4 regions of the Paraburkholderia sp. J94 genome follow, and region 1 is predicted to be linked to each of the others. Evidence: riboswitches for the same ligand, from Rfam matches in the RefSeq annotation. Region 1 holds a riboswitch; each other region holds the start of a gene.
The links. Region 1 has a riboswitch for cobalamin ahead of cobW (cobalamin biosynthesis protein CobW). Riboswitches for the same ligand answer to the same signal wherever they lie in the genome.
Positions count from the first base shown of each region.

Region 2: another riboswitch for cobalamin. It lies ahead of U4Y88_RS00870 (HoxN/HupN/NixA family nickel/cobalt transporter); the one in region 1 lies ahead of cobW (cobalamin biosynthesis protein CobW).
Region 3: another riboswitch for cobalamin. It lies ahead of U4Y88_RS28395 (TonB-dependent receptor domain-containing protein); the one in region 1 lies ahead of cobW (cobalamin biosynthesis protein CobW).
Region 4: another riboswitch for cobalamin. It lies ahead of U4Y88_RS13275 (TonB-dependent receptor); the one in region 1 lies ahead of cobW (cobalamin biosynthesis protein CobW).

Region 1 is NZ_CAJMZH010000013.1:49,242-53,660, reverse strand. It holds gene cobN (cobaltochelatase subunit CobN) at 1-1,168, opposite strand, end outside; gene cobW (cobalamin biosynthesis protein CobW) at 1,212-2,309, opposite strand; cobalamin riboswitch at 2,569-2,841, opposite strand; gene U4Y88_RS25955 (cobalamin biosynthesis protein) at 3,271-3,690, shown strand; gene cobO (cob(I)yrinic acid a,c-diamide adenosyltransferase) at 3,777-4,379, shown strand; gene U4Y88_RS25945 (cobyrinate a,c-diamide synthase) at 4,384-4,419, shown strand, end outside.
Region 2 is NZ_CAJMZH010000001.1:190,774-195,192, forward strand. It holds gene U4Y88_RS00855 (Rieske (2Fe-2S) protein) at 1-169, shown strand, start outside; gene U4Y88_RS00860 (porin) at 289-1,434, shown strand; gene U4Y88_RS00865 (BON domain-containing protein) at 1,469-1,837, shown strand; gene U4Y88_RS00870 (HoxN/HupN/NixA family nickel/cobalt transporter) at 1,908-2,969, opposite strand; cobalamin riboswitch at 3,059-3,256, opposite strand; gene U4Y88_RS00875 (porin) at 3,682-4,419, shown strand, end outside.
Region 3 is NZ_CAJMZH010000015.1:119,460-123,878, forward strand. It holds gene U4Y88_RS28390 (DUF4148 domain-containing protein) at 1-248, opposite strand, end outside; gene U4Y88_RS28395 (TonB-dependent receptor domain-containing protein) at 440-2,389, opposite strand; cobalamin riboswitch at 2,480-2,686, opposite strand; gene U4Y88_RS28400 (LysR family transcriptional regulator) at 2,781-3,722, opposite strand; gene U4Y88_RS28405 (CoA-acylating methylmalonate-semialdehyde dehydrogenase) at 3,920-4,419, shown strand, end outside.
Region 4 is NZ_CAJMZH010000005.1:472,140-476,558, reverse strand. It holds gene U4Y88_RS13275 (TonB-dependent receptor) at 1-1,674, opposite strand, end outside; adenosylcobalamin (AdoCbl) riboswitch at 1,954-2,102, opposite strand; gene zigA (zinc metallochaperone GTPase ZigA) at 2,219-3,454, shown strand; gene U4Y88_RS13265 (oxidoreductase) at 3,490-4,320, opposite strand.

The DNA of each region.
Region 1 (4,419 bases):
TCGGATAGTTGGCGAGCACGAGCGCGAGTGTCTTTTCAGCGTTCGGCAGCGTGCGCAAACGGCACCAGCGGCGCGCGAGTTCGGCCACGAAGGCCACGCGCTCCGCGTCGGGCTGATAGCGCACCACGTCCACCTGCGTGTCCTTGCAGTGATACGCGAGCCCCTTGAAGCTGATCGCGCGCGTGATCACGCGGCCATCGACTTCGGGCAGCGCGATATGCATGGCGATGTCGCGCGAATTCAGGCCGTGATTGTCCTTGACCCAGTCGTCGCGATTGCCGCCGCTCAGGATCACCTGCAACACGGGCGCGTCGCCCGCGAGCGCGAGCGGTTCGGGATCGTCGAGCGACGAGGCCGCGAACGCCGTCGTGTTGAGCACGAGCGCGATATCGTGCTCGGCCGCGAGACGATCGAGCACGTCGCGACTAATCGCATCCTTGAGCGAGGTGATGGCGAGCGGCAGCGGATTGAGCCCGCGCGCGAGCAGCGCCTCGATCAGCGCATCGAACGCGGCCGTGTTCGCGGCCTGCAAATGCGCCTTGTAAAACAGGATCGCGACGACGGGCGCGCCGGACGTCCAGCGCGCGCGCCAGTCGTCGACGGTGGCCACGTCGCGGGCCGGATGATAGATCGCGGCGGCGGGCAGCACGACGGGCAGCGCGGGCTCACTGCCCCAGTCGAACGCGCGCCACGCGAGCGCGCGCAGAAAACCTTCGGCGTTCGCCGCGCCGCCTTCGCGCAGATAACGCCACAAAAGACGGCAAAAATCCGGCTCGGCGCGGCTCTTGGCGATCAGGTTCGGATCTTCCTGCAAGTCGCCCGAGAACATCGCGAGCAGTTGCCCGCGCTGCTCCGCGAGCGACACGACCTGCTCGATGCCATACGGCCAATAGGTTTCGCCGCCCAGATGATCGACCACGACCACGCGCGCGTGCTTGAGCACGTCGTCGATATAAAAATCCACCGACGCGTTCTGGCGCAGATACGTGACGTTCGCGAGCCGCACGCCCGGAAAGCCCGCGGGCAGACGCGGCACCACGCTCGCCAGCAGCGCAAGCGTGGTATCCGCCGAACTCAGAATGACGATCTCGGCGGGCTGCTGATCGATGCGGATCACGCCCTGCGTGTCGTCGACGAAACCGCCCGGCGTGGTGCGCAGCAAATGCATGTGTGTCGCTCGTAAAACGTCGTGCTGATTGCGCTGATCGTGCTCATTGCGCGGACGCGGTTTGCACGGCGTTTTGCGCCGCCGCCAGCGCCGCGTCGAACGCGGCTTGCAGCGTGGCGGCGTCGAGGTCCTCGCCGATCAGCACAAAGCGGCTCGCGAGCGGTTGCGCCGCGCTTTCCTGCGCGTTCCAGCGGCGGTCGAAATAGCTGTCGAAGCGGCGGCCCACGCCCTGAATCACGAGGCGCATCGGCGCGCCCGGCAGCGCGGCGAAACCCTTCACGCGATAGATCGTGTGCGCATCGACGAGCTTTTGCAGCGCCTCGACCGCCACGTCGCGCGACGCGACCTGCGCCTCAACGACGACCGAATCGAATTCGTCGTGATGATGGTCGGCATCGTCGGCGGAACCGTGATGGTCGTGGCGCAGATGGATGCTCTCCTCCGACGCCGCTTCGAGACCGAGCAGCGTGTGCAGGTCGAGCTTGCCGTGCTGCGCGCGCACGATCTTCACCTGCGGCGGCAGTTCTTCGCGCAGGTCTTCGATCAGCGCGTCCTGCGCGGCGGCGTCGATCAGATCGGTCTTGTTCAGGATGACGAGATCGGCGGCCGAAAGCTGGTCTTCGAACAGTTCGTGCAGCGGCGATTCGTGATCGAGATTCGGATCGGCCTTGCGCTGCGCATCGACGGCCTGCGGGTTTTCCGCGAACTGGCCGCTCGCGGCGGCGGGACCGTCGACGACCGTCACGACCGCATCGACCGTGAAGGCGTTGCGGATCGACGGCCAGTTGAAGGCCTGCACGAGCGGCTTGGGCAGCGCGAGGCCCGAGGTTTCGATCAGCACGTGGTCGATGTCGGCGCGGCGTTCGAGCAGTTGCTCCATCACCGGGAAGAATTCTTCCTGCACGGTGCAGCACAGGCAGCCGTTCGCGAGTTCGTAGAGCTGGCCTTCCGTTTCGTTGCCGTTCTCGTCGCAACCGATGCCGCAGCCGCGCAGGATTTCGCCGTCGATACCCAGTTCGCCGAATTCGTTGACGATGACCGCGACGCGCAGGCCGCCCGCGTGCTGGAGGATGTGGCGCAGCAGCGTGGTTTTGCCGCTGCCGAGGAAGCCCGTGACGATGGTGACGGGGATTTTGCGCATCTGCATGTGGAAGCTCCTTCGGCGCATCGGCCGCAGGTGAAGTGCGCCGCGCCGGGCGTGTCGCGCGTGGGCGTCCGGCCGGAGGGGATCGTCGCGTGGCGCGCATGAAAACACGCGCAACACGCGGAACACGCGCAAGCGGCGCGCGGCGGCATGCAGCCCGCACCACTTCGATCGACGATACAACCGGCTTGGACGCGCCACGGGCAAGGCCCGGCATGACGCATGAAATCATGGACGCGGCGCCGCAACCCCGCAGCGCGCATCCCGCGTATCTGGCCGGTATCCGGACTGACGAGTCACGCCGCTTCGCCTTCCCGCGCGCCGCGCCGTGGGGCGCGCTTCGCACAGTGGCCATGCATGCGGCGCATGCGATGAAGCGGCTTGCATCGACCTTGCAGCCGATGCGCTCGTTGTACCGTTGCGGGTGCAGTTCAGGTTGGCCGTGCCCGTGGCGGGATGGCTCCCTGATTCCCGTTTAACTGCGTGCGAAACGTACGCGCACGCGAGCACCAGAGTGCGTGCGAGTGTAGGCGCGGGTGGGCGGCGCGTCAACCGGGCGGGGGCGCGGCTCAGGGGCATTGGGGCGCGGATTTGCGGCGGATTTGCGGCGGATTTGCGGCGGATTTGCGGCGGATTTTCCGCCTCGGCCCGAGGCCGTCACGCGCTCGCCGCCGCCCCCGGTTTTATCCGCGATGCCGCCCAAGCGAGGCGCAGCGCGCGAAATGCGTGTGCTATCGTATGCGCGCATTTGCGGCGTTTCCGACGTTTCCGCTCGATTTCGCCTGCTGTTTTTGGCTGGTTTTTGGGCTGTTTTTTGGCGGCCCCCACGCGAGACGCCCTGATTTTTGCCCCGGCCTTCACCCCCGACTTTCCGCGCTCAGTGAACCCTTCCCCGCCCGCCGACTGCTTGCCCGATGCCGCCCCGGCAGCGGACAATGCGGCGCCGCGCGCGCTTGCGATGGGCATCGGCTGCCGCCAGGGCGTGACGGTCGCGCAGATCGAGGCCGCCGTGCGGGCCGCGCTCGGCGCGTGGCCGCTCGCACGCGTGCGGGCCGTGGCGACGCTCGACGCGAAAATCGACGAGCCCGCATTGCGCGCGTTTTGCGCCGCGCATGCGCTGCCGCTGCAGGGCTTCACGCGCGGGCAGGTGGAGGCGATGTCGCTGCAAGCGGCGTCAAAATCGGCATCAAAATCGGCACTACAAGCAGCACCGGATTCACCACCGAGCGCGGCGGCACTCGCGCGTTTCGGCGTGCCCGGCGTGTGCGAACCGTGCGCGCGGCTCGCGGCCGGAGGCGGCGCGCTGGTCCGCGGCAAGCTCGCGCTCGACGGCGTGACCGTCGCGCTCGCCGCCATCGCGCCCGATCCACGAAGCTGACGCCAGCAACGCACGCATACGCACAAACACGCACGAACACGCAGCACCCGACACTCATCGCATACACAACAGGACTCTTCGCGACGATGAAAACCGATCCCGAATCGCACCAACGCATGACCCAGCGCCGCCGCGAAGGCCACGAGAAAAAGCAGGCCGCCGCGACGCTCGAAAAAGGCCTCTTGATCGTCAACACCGGCAACGGCAAGGGCAAGAGCACGGCGGCGTTCGGCATGGCCGTGCGCGTGCTCGGCCACGGCATGAAGCTCGGCGTCGTGCAGTTCATCAAGGGCGCGCTGCATACGTCCGAGCGCGATTTTCTCGCCAGCGTGGCGCACTGCGACTTCGTCACGATGGGCGACGGCTACACCTGGAACACGCAGAATCGCGACGCCGACATCGCCACCGCGCGCAAAGGCTGGGACGCCGCGAAGCGCATGATCGAGAGCGGCGAATACGCCATGGTGATCCTCGACGAGCTGAACACCGTGCTCAAGTACGACTATCTGCCGCTCGACGAAGTGCTCGGTGTACTGACCGCGCGCGGGCCGATGCAGCACATCGTCGTCACGGGCCGCCACGCCGCCGACGAAATGATCGAAGCCGCCGACCTCGTCACCGAAATGCGGCTCGTCAAGCATCCGTATCGCGAGCAAGGCGTGAAGGCGCAAAAGGGCGTGGAGTTCTGACGCGATGACCGCGACGGCGACGCGCGTGGCCTGCCCCGCG
Region 2 (4,419 bases), on a different contig from region 1:
CGAAGGCAGCGTGCTGCGCTGTCCCGCGCATGGCCTGCGTTTCGACTTGCGCACGGGCCGCATGGCGGGGGCTGGCGGACTGTGCCTGACGACGTTCCCGGTCGAGGCCGTAGACGGGAGATGGAGGGTCTGCATCGACGACCCCGTAGCGCCCGGCCCGGCGGCTTAGCCAGCGCCGAAAGCCGGATCTGAACCTGAGAGACAAGCAGTTATATTTCCCACAATAACCCCAAGACCTACGGTGCCGCCACGACAGCGCACGCGGATGTTTCTGGAGGAGACGACGAAATGAAAGTGAAGTTGAGCAGCCTGGCAGCGTTGGCCTTGTTCGCCACGGCCGCCCATGCGCAGTCGTCGGTCACGCTGTACGGCGTGATCGATAGCGGATTCCTGTACCAGAGCACCTCGGCGGCTACGTTCCTGCCTACTGCGAAGAACCAGGGGCATACGTATCAATTGAAGGACGGGGGCATCTATTCGAGCTTCTGGGGCATGAAGGGCAGCGAAGACATTGGCGGCGGCTACAAGGTCAACTTCAAGCTGCAAGGAACGTTCAACAGCGCGACCGGCCGGTTCGGGCTCTCCGATACGCCGGGCACGACCGCGATCTTCAACCAGTTCGCGACGATCGGGGCATCGGGGCCGTTCGGCACGTTCGACGCCGGCCGCCAGATCATCCCGATGATCTACGCGATGGCGGAGACCGACGTTCGCGGCGCGCAGTATTTCGGCAGTATTCTCACGGCCTGGCTGGGCATGAACCAGGCGGCGGGCTGGACCGGCACGAGCACGAATGCGCCGATCGGCGCGCTGTACGACAGCAATGCGCTCGTCTATACGTCGCCGAAATTCCATGGCGCGTCGTTCGCGCTCGAATATGCGCCGGGCGGCGTGGCAGGGCATTTCCAGGGCGGCACGCGCGAATCGGCCGTGCTCAAGTATTCGAACTATGGCCTGAATCTCTCGGCGGTTTACTACAACGGGCACGACACCAATCCGTTTCCGTTGACCTATCCGGCCGCACCGGCGGCCGCGGCGACCGGCGTGGACAACAATCGCTTCTACTACTTCGGCGCGATGTACACGATCTCCGGGTGGTCGGTGTCCGGTTCCTATGCAATCGGCAGGAATCCTGAGAAAAGCAATCTCGTCGACTACGAAATGGCATCGGGCGGTATTGGCTACCAGTTCGGCCCGCGCTTCAAGGTCACGTCCGGTTTCTACTACCTGAAGGACCGCAATCACTCGGCGAATCATTCGACCGAAATCGCCATCGGCGCCGAATACAACCTGTCCGTGCGGACCAAGGCCTATGCCCAGGTCGGCTACGTGGACAACAAGGGGACGATGAACCAGACCATTATCTACGGCGCGCCGGTTGCGCCGGGCGTCTCGACCACGGCGGCCATGATCGGCCTCCGGCACAACTTCTGATCCAGCCATGCTGATCAAGCGGAGCAAAAAACTGATGAAAACATCCACGGTATTCGGGCTGGCGGCGGCCTCGATCGTCGCGATCTCGCTGAGCGCGTGGTCGCAAACGCCGGCAACGGCCAGTGACGCGGCGGTCGCCGCGTCCGGCGCCAGCGCCAGCGCGCCGACGGGCAGGAAAGCCGATCGCGCGCTGCGCAGGAAGGTCTATGCGGAGATCGTGAAGGTCAAGGAGATTCGCGCGGGCGATATCAGCGTGAGCGCGAAGGATGGCGCGGTGACCTTGAACGGCACCGTGACCGACGCGGCGCAGATTCCGAAAGTCGAAGCGATTGCGCGAGGCGTGCCCGGCGTCGTGTCGGTGACCAACAAACTGACGGTGAAGAAGCCGTTTGGCGGCATGTGACGCGTTCGTTCGCGTGACGTCGTAGTTGGGTCATGGCTGTGGCGGGGAATGTCCTCGCCACGGCCTTTTTTTATGGCTTGTCGGACTGCGGCGCCACCAGGTCGTCATAGCCTTTCAGGCGATAGATCACAAACGACGCGACCCACGAAAAAATGAACACGCCGATGATGATGAAACCGAGGTTGTTGAAGTTGTCGTTGAGGCTGCCGATGACGTCCCAGAAGCCGCCTTTCAGGTTGAAGTGGTCCGCGAGCAGTCCGAGCGTTTCGATGCCGCCGATCAGCACCGCCACCGCGACCGAAACGAGCGTGATCGTGAGGTTGTAATAGAGCTTGCGGATGGGGCGCACGAAGGCCCAGTCGTAGGCGCCGAGCATCAGGATGCCGTCGGTCGTATCGACGAGCGACATGCCCGCTGCGAACAGCACGGGAAACACGAGCACCACGCCCATCGACACGCCTTGCGCCGCCTGGCTCGCGGAAATGCCGAGCAGGCTCACTTCGGTCGCGGTGTCGAAGCCGAGTCCGAACAGAAAGCCGAGCGGCAGCATCCACAGCGGTCGCGAAACGAGACGAAACAGCGGGCGGAACAGACGCGAAAGCAGGCCGCGGCTATTCAGCAGCAGATCGAGATCGTCGTTGTCGTAACGCTCGCCGCGTCGGACCTTGCCGAACGCGCGCCACACGCCGCGCAGAATCACGATGTTCATCGCGGCGATCAGAAACAGAAACAGCGCGGAGACGCTCGTCGAGATGACCCCGCCGATATCTTTCCAGGCCTCGAAGCGGCTCTCCAGCGCCGCCGCGGTCGCCGCGACGGCGATCGCCACGAGCAGCACCACGGCCGAGTGGCCGAGCGCGAAGAAGAAGCCCACGGAGACCGGACGCTGGCCGTCCTGCATCAGCTTGCGGGTGACGTTGTCGATGGCGGCGATATGGTCGGCGTCGACGGCGTGCCGCAAGCCGAATCCATAGGCGAGCAGGCCGGTGCCGAGCAGCAGCGGCTGGGCGTGAAAGGCGATGAAGGCCCAGATCCATGCGCCGATATTGAATACCGCGAGCACGACGTAAATGCCGGCGACGCGGCGGCGAAGGGCTCCCGGCGCGGCGGCCGTTTCGAGAGCGATGGACATATGACAGTTCCTGAGGTCGGGGCTGTCCTGCAACGGACCACCGCACGAAGCCGTGGTTTGCGCATTGGGACACCCCGCCCGTTGCGGCTGCATGGACCTCGGTCGATGGCAGGTCTCCTGGCTTGCGGGTCACGGTTCGTATGCCGGCCTTCCCGGTTTCCCAGTGGCGCTCAATGGCACGAACTCGCCGCTTACAGTTGCGGGGGCAGCCGCAGACTCGACGCCGGGCGTCGTCACTGCGTTCCCTTTTGATCCCGTTGCCGGGAACCATCAGTGCGCAAGGGTAAAGGGCGGAGGGGCTGCGCGTCAATTGCGAGGGGAGAAAAAAGCGCCTGGTCGGCTCGATGAATCGATGTAAAAGCGGTCGAATTTATCCTGCGCTGCCGTGATCTTTCGCCGTGTTAATCGCCCAGAATTCTCAGATTTTATTTCTGTCAAATGCGCGTTTCTGCTTGAGTGGGCTTAACGTTTTATTCACGCGACAAGGTGTAAATGCCGCATCGCTTGAAACAATACCCTTGAATCACTGTACTCATTGCGATCTCCCGTAACTGTGCCCGTTGGCATTGTGCCCGCTTCGATATATTTCGGCGGGCATATCGACCCGGTAATCGGGTTGAGCATGCGGAGCGTCATTCCGCCGATTCAATCACGCCTTGTCTGGCTGAATCGGTCGAATGCCACGGTATCAAGTTGGTAGAAGGCTAAAGCAATGAATAACAGAAAGATCATCCTCACAGTCGCGGCGGGTTGTATCGGCACAGCGGCCCATGCGCAAAGCAGTATTGCCCTTTACGGGCTGGTGGACGCCGGCATCACCTATGTCAACAATGCGGCGACGTCGTCCGGTCATGACAGCCTGGTTAAATATGGCGATGGCGTGGCGCAGGGCAGCCGGTGGGGGATTCGCGGGTCGGAGGATCTCGGCGGAGGTACGAAAGCGATCTTCGTTCTCGAAAGCGGGTTCAGCAGCGCGGATGGATCGTCTGCGCAAGGCGGCGCATTATTCGGGCGCCATGCCGCGGTCGGCATTGCTCAGGCGGGCGTTGGAACGCTGACGTTCGGCCGTCAATACTCGCTCTCCGATGAATATATCGGCGGGAATTACACGATGGGTAATCAAACCGTTGCGGGGAACTACGCGTTCCATATCAACGATCTCGACCAGCTCACCGCTAGCCGCATTAATAATTCGGTCAAGTTCAGCAGCGCAAATTATGCCGGTCTGCAATTCGGCGCGTTGTATGGTTTTTCGAATCAGGCCGGCAGCTTCGCCGGTACGCCGACGACCACGGTCGACGGCGTGAAAACGCAAGGCTCGTCGAGCACCTATAGCTTTGGCGCCAACTATGCAGCGGGGTCATTCGCAGCGGGGGCGGCCTATACGAATATCCGATATCCGAATGGCGCGAGCCCGGCTTTCAGTGTCAGTGTGGCGAACGTGGATACG
Region 3 (4,419 bases), on a different contig from region 1:
TTGGCTTCATGCGTCGGCGCGTTGGCCGAGGCGACGTCCTGGCTCGCGGCGATGCGCGCCAGCGCCGCCTGAAGGTGAACCGGGTACTGGTTGTTGTCGCTCGACTGGCGATAGCCGGCTTGCTGAAGCTGGACCAGTTCCGCGCGCACCTGGGCGCGGGTGAGGCCTTGCTGGGCCGGCTGGGCGGCGAACGAGAGCGCGGGAACGGCAACGACGGCGGCAGCAACGAGGGTACGAACGAGGTTCATGATCAATCTCCAGTCGATGAGTGAGTGAGTCGGTCGGCGCACTGTTGTCTGTGTTCAACCTTGCGTTGGAGATATTTGAACCGCTGGACGTATCTGGCTTGTTTCCGTCGTCCCCCTTTATTGCAAGCGAGTTTTTCCCGCGGCGGCGCAGATACATTGCGGTACAAAACCGCGCGCCGCCGCGAGACGTTTCAGAACGTGTATGTGATCTTGCCGAAGGCCGTGCGGCCCAGCGAGTTGTAGCCGTAAGCGGTCGAATAGTCGCGATTGAACAGGTTCGAGAGCGTGGCCGAAATCGCCAGATGCGCGTTCACCTTGTACGAGGCGCGCAGATTCACCGTGGTGTACGACGGCAAATACGTGGTGTTGAACTGATCGTCGAAGGTCGAGCCGCCGTAGAGCAGCGAAACGCCCGTGCTCAGCGCGTGCAGATGAAACTCGTCCCACGTGTGATCGATGCTCAGGTTCACGGTCTGACGCGGGCGCCGGTTCAACCAGGTCTGATCGCTCACGTCCTGCGGATTGAGGATGCCCACCGCGAGACTGACCGGCGTGTTCGCTCCGAGCGTGCCCTTGTACGAGAGATCGAGGCCCTGAATATGCGCGCGGCCCACGTTCACGGGCAGAAAAGTCTGCGAATCGTAAGTGATGAGATCGTGCACGCGCGTGTCGTAGAGCGCCGCCGTGAAGGTGCCGATCGACGTCGTCGCGTCGAGCGCGACTTCGACCGTATCGCTGCGTTCGGGCTGCAGATTCGGATTCGCGTAGCCCGGATAGTAGAGGTCGTTGAACGTCGGCAGACGGAACGCGTTGCCGTACGAGACGCGCGCCGTATAGACCGGCGTGATCGCCCACGCGAGCGCCGCGTTGCCCGTGTTCACGCTCTGCCCCTGCACGATTTCGTGGCGGCCCGCGAGGAACAGCGTCCAGTCGCCGAGCATGACCGACTGATGCATCGACACGGCGGAGTCGTTGCGCGCGGGCAGCCCGTCCGGCACTTCGACGGGCAGATACGCCTGCTCGCGCGTGAAGTCGTAGGCGAGCTTGGTCTCGCCCGAAAGCGCCTGCCCGAACAGCGTGTGGCCGGTTTCCTGATGCGTGATCGAAGTCGAGCTGCTCAGGCGCGTCGAATCGAACTCGTCGGTCGGAATGCCAGGATCGTTCGCGTAGATGAACTGGCGGTCATACGCGTAACCGAACGACTGATCGAACTGCGTGGTCGGCGTGATGTCGAGATGGAACGCCACGCCCGTCGTGAGCTGATGATCGCGCTGGCGATCGGCGTAACCCGCGTTGTCGTACGAGAGATCCGACTGGTGATAGAGCGCGAAGGTCGAGATCGACCAGTTGTCGCGCGCATAGCCGAGGCGCGCGTCCAGATCCTGCGCGTGATACGGATTGCGGCCGTCCTCGTGGCCGTAGGCCCACGGCTTGGTCGCGTCGATGCCCGCCGTGTTGTAGTCGTGCAGGCCGAGCGAATACGTGAGCCCGCCGAGCGCCGCGAGCGGCCCGCTCGACGGCACGGTGCCGGAAGTGCGCAGCTGCGTGTCGAAGGTCTTGTTCGAGCCGCCGCCGAACGACACCGTGGTCTGATTCGGCTGATTCGAGGCGTGGCGCGTGAACAGCTGCACGACGCCGCCCACGGCATCCGCGCCGAACGAGGCGGCAGCCGGGCCCGAAATCACTTCCACGCGGTCGAACGCCGAGGTCGGCAGATCGGCCCACGCGGCCGTGCCCGTGGTCGCCGACCCCACGCGGATGCCATCGATGAACACAGCCACCTGATTGGCCGCCGAGCCGCGAATGCTGACCGAAGCGGTCGCGCCAGGACCGCCGCTCTGCGACACGCTCACGCCGGGCAGCGTGGCGAGCGCCTGCGTGATGCTCGGGTCGATGGGGTCGAGCCGGTCGAGATCCGCGCGCGTGAGCACCTGGGTGCTGGCGTAGCGCTGATCGAACGATTGCGGCAGATGCTGCGTGTCGCCGACGACGAGAATGTTCGGCAACGTTGCGTCGGCCTGGGTTGGTGCGGCGCCGGGTTCAGCGCCTTGTTCAGCGCTTTGTGTGGACGTTTGCGCATCGGCGCACTGCCAGGCGCAGGCGGCCACGGCGGTCGCGAGAACGAATTGACGATACTTCATGAGCAGACAGATCCTGAGGTCGAACTGTCCTTGCAACGGGCGGCCGCGCGGGCGGCGCGCGCGCATCGGGACACCCCGCCCTTTGCGGCTGCTTGGACCTCGGTCGATGGCAGGTCTCCTGGCTCGCGGGTCGCCGCCCGATGCCGGCCTTCCCGGTTTCCCAGTGGCCTTCGCTGGCATGGACTCGCCGCTCACAGTTGCGGGGACAGCCGCAGACTTCCGGCGTGCGCCGTTCGCGCGCCGTTACTGCGTTCCCTTTTGATCCCGTCGCCGGGAACCATCAGCGCGCGAGCGTAAAGGCGGTGCGTTCGGCGCGTCAACCTCCGCTGTGCCAGGCGATGCGAAAAAACGTCAGATGCGCGTCGCGGCTTTCATCCCCGTATTCATCGGCTCATTCGAGCGGAAATCCCTGCTTGAAGGTCTGACGCAGGAAATCGGCGAACAAGGTCACGGCGCGCGGCACGTGCGCGCCATAGGGCCGCACCACGTGCAACTGCGACGCGAACGCGCCCACCGGCCGCCACGCAGGCAGCAGCACGACGAGCTTGCCCGCCTGCAACGCGGCCTGCGCGCTGAAATCGGGCAGCAAAGCGATGCCCAGATGTTCGAGCGCTGCGTCGCGCAGCGCCTCGCTGTTATTCGCCGACACCGGCCCGTTCACGGTCACGTTCACACGCGACTGCTCGGCGCGGCGGCCCGTTTTCTCGAACGACCACGCGCCCGACCCGAGCGTGCGCGGATAGTAAAGACAGTCGTGCTGCGCGAGATCGGCGGGCGTTTGCGGCGTGCCGCGCAGCTTCAGATACGCGCGCGTGGCGACGATCACCGAGCGCGTATCGCAAAGCTTGAACGCCACATGCGTTTCCGGCACTTGCGCGCTGTGGCGAATCGCGAGATCGAAACCTTCGCTCGCAATCGACGTGAGCCGGTCGGAGAGTTCAAGCTGCACGCGCACCTCGGGATTCGCGCGCGCGAACTGCGCGAGGCGCGGCACCAGTTGCTGACGCGCGAATGCCACGGGCGCGGTCACGCGTACCGTGCCGCGCGCGATATCGGCCATTTCGCGCACGCTCGCGAAACTCGTGGCGATGCGCTCGAACTCCGCGCGCGTGTCCTCGACCAGCCGCAATCCCGCCTCCGTGAAGCGCACGCTGCGCGTGGTGCGCTGCACCAGCGCGACGCCCGCCACGCGTTCCAGTTCGGCGATCCGCTGGCTCATCGCGGCCTTGCTCACGCCAAGGCGCGCGGCGGCCGCCGTGTAACTGCCCTGCGCCGCCAGCACATTCAGCCAGTGCAAATGGGTCCAGAGTGCTTCGACGTTCTGCGTATCCACGAAAAGACTCCTGCCCCGAATACTCAACGATGCGCCGATGATAGCACCGCGCCTGCGCATCTTTCAGCGCTGCGCACTGCGATTGTTCACAGTGGAAAACAATCAATTCAGCCGCCGTGTCTTTGCAGACGCCGGGCGGCTCCGTACACTGGCCGTCACAGTGATGCTCAACCGACACTCAATAGCGAGGAGATGACATGCAGGCCTTCACCGATTCCGCGGACGTGGTCAACTACATCGGCGGCAAGCGCGAACGCGGCGCGGGCGACCGCACGCAGCCCGTCTTCAATCCGGCGACGGGTGCGGCCGCGCGCCGTCTCGTGCTGGGCGAAGTCGCCGATGTCGACGCCGCCGTCGCGAGCGCGAAAGCCGCGTTCCCGGCCTGGCGCGACACGCCGCCGATCCGCCGCGCGCGCGTCATGCTGCGCTTCCTCGAACTGATGAACCGCCACAAGGACGAACTCGCCGCCATCATCACGGCCGAGCACGGCAAGGTATTCGCCGACGCGCAAGGCGAAGTCGCGCGCGGCATCGACGTGATCGAATTCGCCTGCGGCATTCCGCAACTGCTCAAGGGCGACTACACCGAGCAGGTCTCCACGGGCATGGACAACTGGACCGTGCGCCAGCCGCTGGGCGTGGTCGCGGGCATCACGCCGTTCAACTTCCCGTGCATGGTGCCGTGCTGGATGTTCCC
Region 4 (4,419 bases), on a different contig from region 1:
GAACGCGAGCGTCCACGACGCGCGGCCGCCCCACAATTGCTGCTTGACGCCCGCTTCCCACTGCTCGCCGTTCGCGAGCGTGAAGTTACTGCTCGACTGCGAGAGCGTGACGAGCGAGCCCACGCCCTCGGCGCCCGTGGTGTATTGCGCGTAGAACGAGAGGTCCGGCGTGAGCGAGAACACGAGGCCGGTGCGCCAGCCCGTGTGCGCGAAGGTGCGATCGAACGACGACGCGGGACCGCTGACCGTGGCAAAAGTATCGCGGTGATAGTCGATGTGGTCGTAGCGCAGGCCCGCGACCCAGGCGAGGCGATCGGTCAATTCGAGGCGGTTTTCCGCGTATACGGACGCCTGGCGCGTGCTGGTGCGAAATTGCGGCACGGTCGGATCGGGGCTCGAAAACACGCCCGGATCGAAGCCGGATTGGGGCACGATCGACGAACCGTCATAGGGAGAATTACTGGTGTCGAGAAACGAAATCGCGTTGAAATCCGCGCCCACGACGAGTCGGTCCTGACGACCGAGCACGCGGCCGTCGAAGGTCGCGTCGAGCGTATCGCCGATCTGCCGTTCGTGATGCAGGATTTCGAGGTAGTCGCTGCGCAGCACGTTGCCGTCGCCCATCAGCGTGTAGCTTTCGCTGTCGCGCCAGTGGCGGTTCGTGAGCAGATAGTAAAGCTGGTTGCGCACGATGATGCCGCGCGCCGCGCGCCATTGCGTGTTCAGGCGCGTCCACTGGTCGTAATACGCGATCGACGCATTGCCGACGTTGTAGTTCTGGCGTTCGAGCGCGGGATCGAGTTGCCCGTCCGTCACCGGCACGCCGAAATAGCGCGCGGGCAGTTGACGCCCGTAGTCGTAATCGAGCGTGAACGAGAGACGCGGATTCACGTCCAGACGCAGCGCGCCGCCGAGCGCGGTCGTGTGCGATTCGCCGCGCGGCAGCCAGCCGTTGTTGCGGTCGTCGGCGAGATAGAAGCGGTAGGACAGCATCGGGCCGAGCGCGCCGGTCGTGTCGAGCGCCACGCGCTTTTCTCCGTAGCTGCCCGCGCCGAGCTGGATCGTCGTGGCGTAGTCGCGTTGCGGCGCTTTCGGCACGACGTTGATGACGCCGCCGATGCCGCCTTCGCCGTAGAGCACTGAGGCCGGGCCGCGCAGCACTTCGATGCGTTCCGCCGACCACGTGTCGAACGGGAACGACACGGTGCCCGCGCCCGCGTACATGCGCAGGCCGTCGTAAAGTGTGGTGACCGATTCGGGGCCGCTGAAGCCGCGCACGGAGAGCGAGGTGCCGCCGTTGCCGGGCGCGGCGTCGGTGGCGAAACCGGCGGCGCGCGTGACGGCCTGGGTCACGTTGTTGTCGCCGCGCTCGGTGAGTTGCGCGCTGCCGATGGCTTCGACGCTCGCGGGCGTGTCGAGGCTGGAGAGGCCGAGGCGGCTGCCGGTGGTGAGCGGCGTCGCGAGATCGGGTTTGCCGGATGCGGCCTTCGTGGCGGACGCGGCGTTCACGCGCACGGCGGGCAGCGTGGCGTTTGACGATGGTGTGCTGGCGTCGGGGGACGAAGCGGTCTCGCCGTCCGCGAAAGCGTGAGCCGCGTGGGCGAGGCACGAGCAGGCGAAGGCGCCGCGCACGGCGAAGCGCCGCGCGCTGGAAAGCGGTGTGGATACGTCCATTCTTGTTCGGTGCGGTGTTGTTATGCGAGGCGTGCGAGGCGCGAGCGCGCACACAGGCCCGCGTCGAAGCGATCGACGCGAAAGCGAAAAACAAAAAACAGAAAGCGGAGGCGCTGAGCCTGGCGGATCTAGGCGATGCCGATGCCGACGCGCGATACCGCGCGACACGTGCAACACGTGCAACACGTGCAACACGTGCAACACGCGAGCGAATGGACGCTTGAGACGAGGGACGAGCGGCGAGCGAGCGCGCGCCGCGAGACGGCCGGTGCAGTCATGCTGATTTCTCCAGGGGTTTCGCGCCCCGAAAGTACGGTTGATGAGTGCCGATGCCCAGGTCTGACTTTCGGCGCGAAGGCCGATCACAGTGGCGCGACCGTGCTGGATTTGCACCAGCTTCCGGGCATGACGAAACGGAATTGTAAGCCACGCGGCCCGCCCGTTGACCTGTTTCCTTCGTTGCCCGTTTTGTCTGCGATGTTATAACATAACACTCAATAAGACGGACACCCCGTTTCCCCACACTCGTCGAAGGAGTCATCCGATGGATTCACGCTTGCCGGTTACCGTGCTGTCCGGCTTTCTGGGCGCGGGCAAGACCACGCTGCTCAACCACATCCTGAACAACCGCGAAGGGCGGCGCGTCGCGGTCATCGTCAACGACATGAGCGAGGTGAACATCGACGCGGCGCTCGTGCGCAACGGCGGCGCGGAACTCTCGCGCACCGACGAAAAGCTCGTCGAGATGAGCAATGGCTGCATCTGCTGCACGCTGCGCGAGGACCTGCTGCTCGAAGTGAACCGGCTCGCGCGCGAAGGGCGTTTCGATCAGCTCGTGATCGAATCGACGGGGATTTCGGAGCCGCTGCCGGTGGCCGAAACCTTCACGTTCGCGGACGAAAGCGGCCAGAGTCTTTCGGACGTCGCGCGTCTGGACACGATGGTCACGGTGGTCGATGCGTTCAATTTCCTGCGCGATTACGGCTCGCAGGACAGCCTGCAGGCGCGCGGCGAATCGCTCGGCGACGAGGACACGCGCACGGTCGTCGATCTGCTGATCGAACAGATCGAGTTCTGCGATGCGATCGTGCTCAACAAGGTCGATCTGATCGACGACGCGGCGCTCGAACGGCTCATGGCGATCCTGCAGCGGCTCAATGCGCGCGCGCGCATCGAGGTCGCGGAGTTCGGCCGCGTGCCGCTTGACCGCGTGCTCGATACGCGCCTGTTCGATTTCGAGGAAGCGTCGAAAGCGCCGGGCTGGCTCGCGGAATTGCGCGGCGAGCACACGCCGGAGACCGAGGCATACGGCATCGCGAGCTTCGTGTGGCGCGCGCGACGGCCGCTGCATCCGCAGCGTTTCTGGGCGCTGATCAATTCCGAGTGGCCGGGCGTGGTGCGCTCGAAGGGCTTCTTCTGGCTCGCGAGCCGGCCGACGCACGCGGCGTCGTGGTCGCAGGCGGGCGCGGTGTGCCGTCACGGCATGGCCGGTTTGTGGTGGGCCGCGGTGCCGAAGCATCGCTGGCCGACCGACGCGGAATCGCTCGAATTCATCGAAGGAAACTGGGACGCGCATGTCGGCGACGCGCGCCAGGAACTCGTGCTGATCGGCATGGAGATGGACGAAGCAGGCTTGCGCGCGCGGCTCGACGCCTGTTTGCTCAGCGACGCCGAAATGGCCGAGGGGCCGCAGGCGTGGATCGCGTATAGCGATCCGTTTCCCGCGTGGGACGACGGCGCGGAGGACGAAGCGCGCGACGCCCACGAAGTGCAGGGATAAACCGCGCGCGCTTGATCGTTGGATTGATCGTCCGCTCAACCGTCCGTCGAGATCGTCACGCTTTCCCACGCGCCGATCTCCTGCTCCAGCGCCGCGAGTTTGCCGCGCACGAGGCCGAGCGCATCGCTGCCGAGCAACAGATGCGCGGGCGGCGTTTCGGCTTCGATCGCGGCGAGCATCGCGCGCGCGGCCTTGTGCGGATCGCCGAGTTGCTTGCCGCTCTTTTCCTCGCGCGCCTGGCGGATCGGATCGAAAATCGCGTCGTAGTCGGCGATCGAACGCGGCGTGCGCATCATCGAGCGGCCCGCCCAGTCGGTGCGGAACGAACCCGGCGCAACGGCCGTGACCGCGATGCCGAGCGGCGCGACCTCCTTGCCGAGCGCTTCGGAAATGCCTTCTAAAGCGAATTTGCTGCCGCAGTAATAGCTGATGCCCGGCATGGTGATGTACCCGCCCATCGAGGTGATGTTCAGGATGTGGCCGCGCCGCTGCGCGCGCATGAACGGCAGCACGGCCTTCATCATCGCGACTGCGCCGAATACGTTCACGTCGAACTGCTTGCGCAATTCCGCGAGCGGCGATTCTTCCATCACGCCCTCGTGGCCGTATCCCGCGTTGTTCACGAGCACGTCGACGGGGCCGACGCTCGCTTCGATGTCGGCGATTACAGCGTCGATCGCGTCGAAGTCGGTGACGTCGAGCACGCGCGCCACGGCCTGCGCGTGCAGCGCCTCGAAATCGCGCTGAGCCTGCTCGCTGCGCACCGTGCCGACGACGCGATGGCCCGCCGCGAGCGCCTCCTGCGCGAGCGCGCGCCCAAATCCGCTGCTGACGCCCGTGATGAGCAGAGTTTTGCTGCTTGCCATTTCCGGTTCTCCCGATTCGTGACTGGAACGTGCATACTAGTCTTATGAATCGGACTGATTAAGCCAGAATCCGGTAATTTTCTTGCCTGAAACTATGAA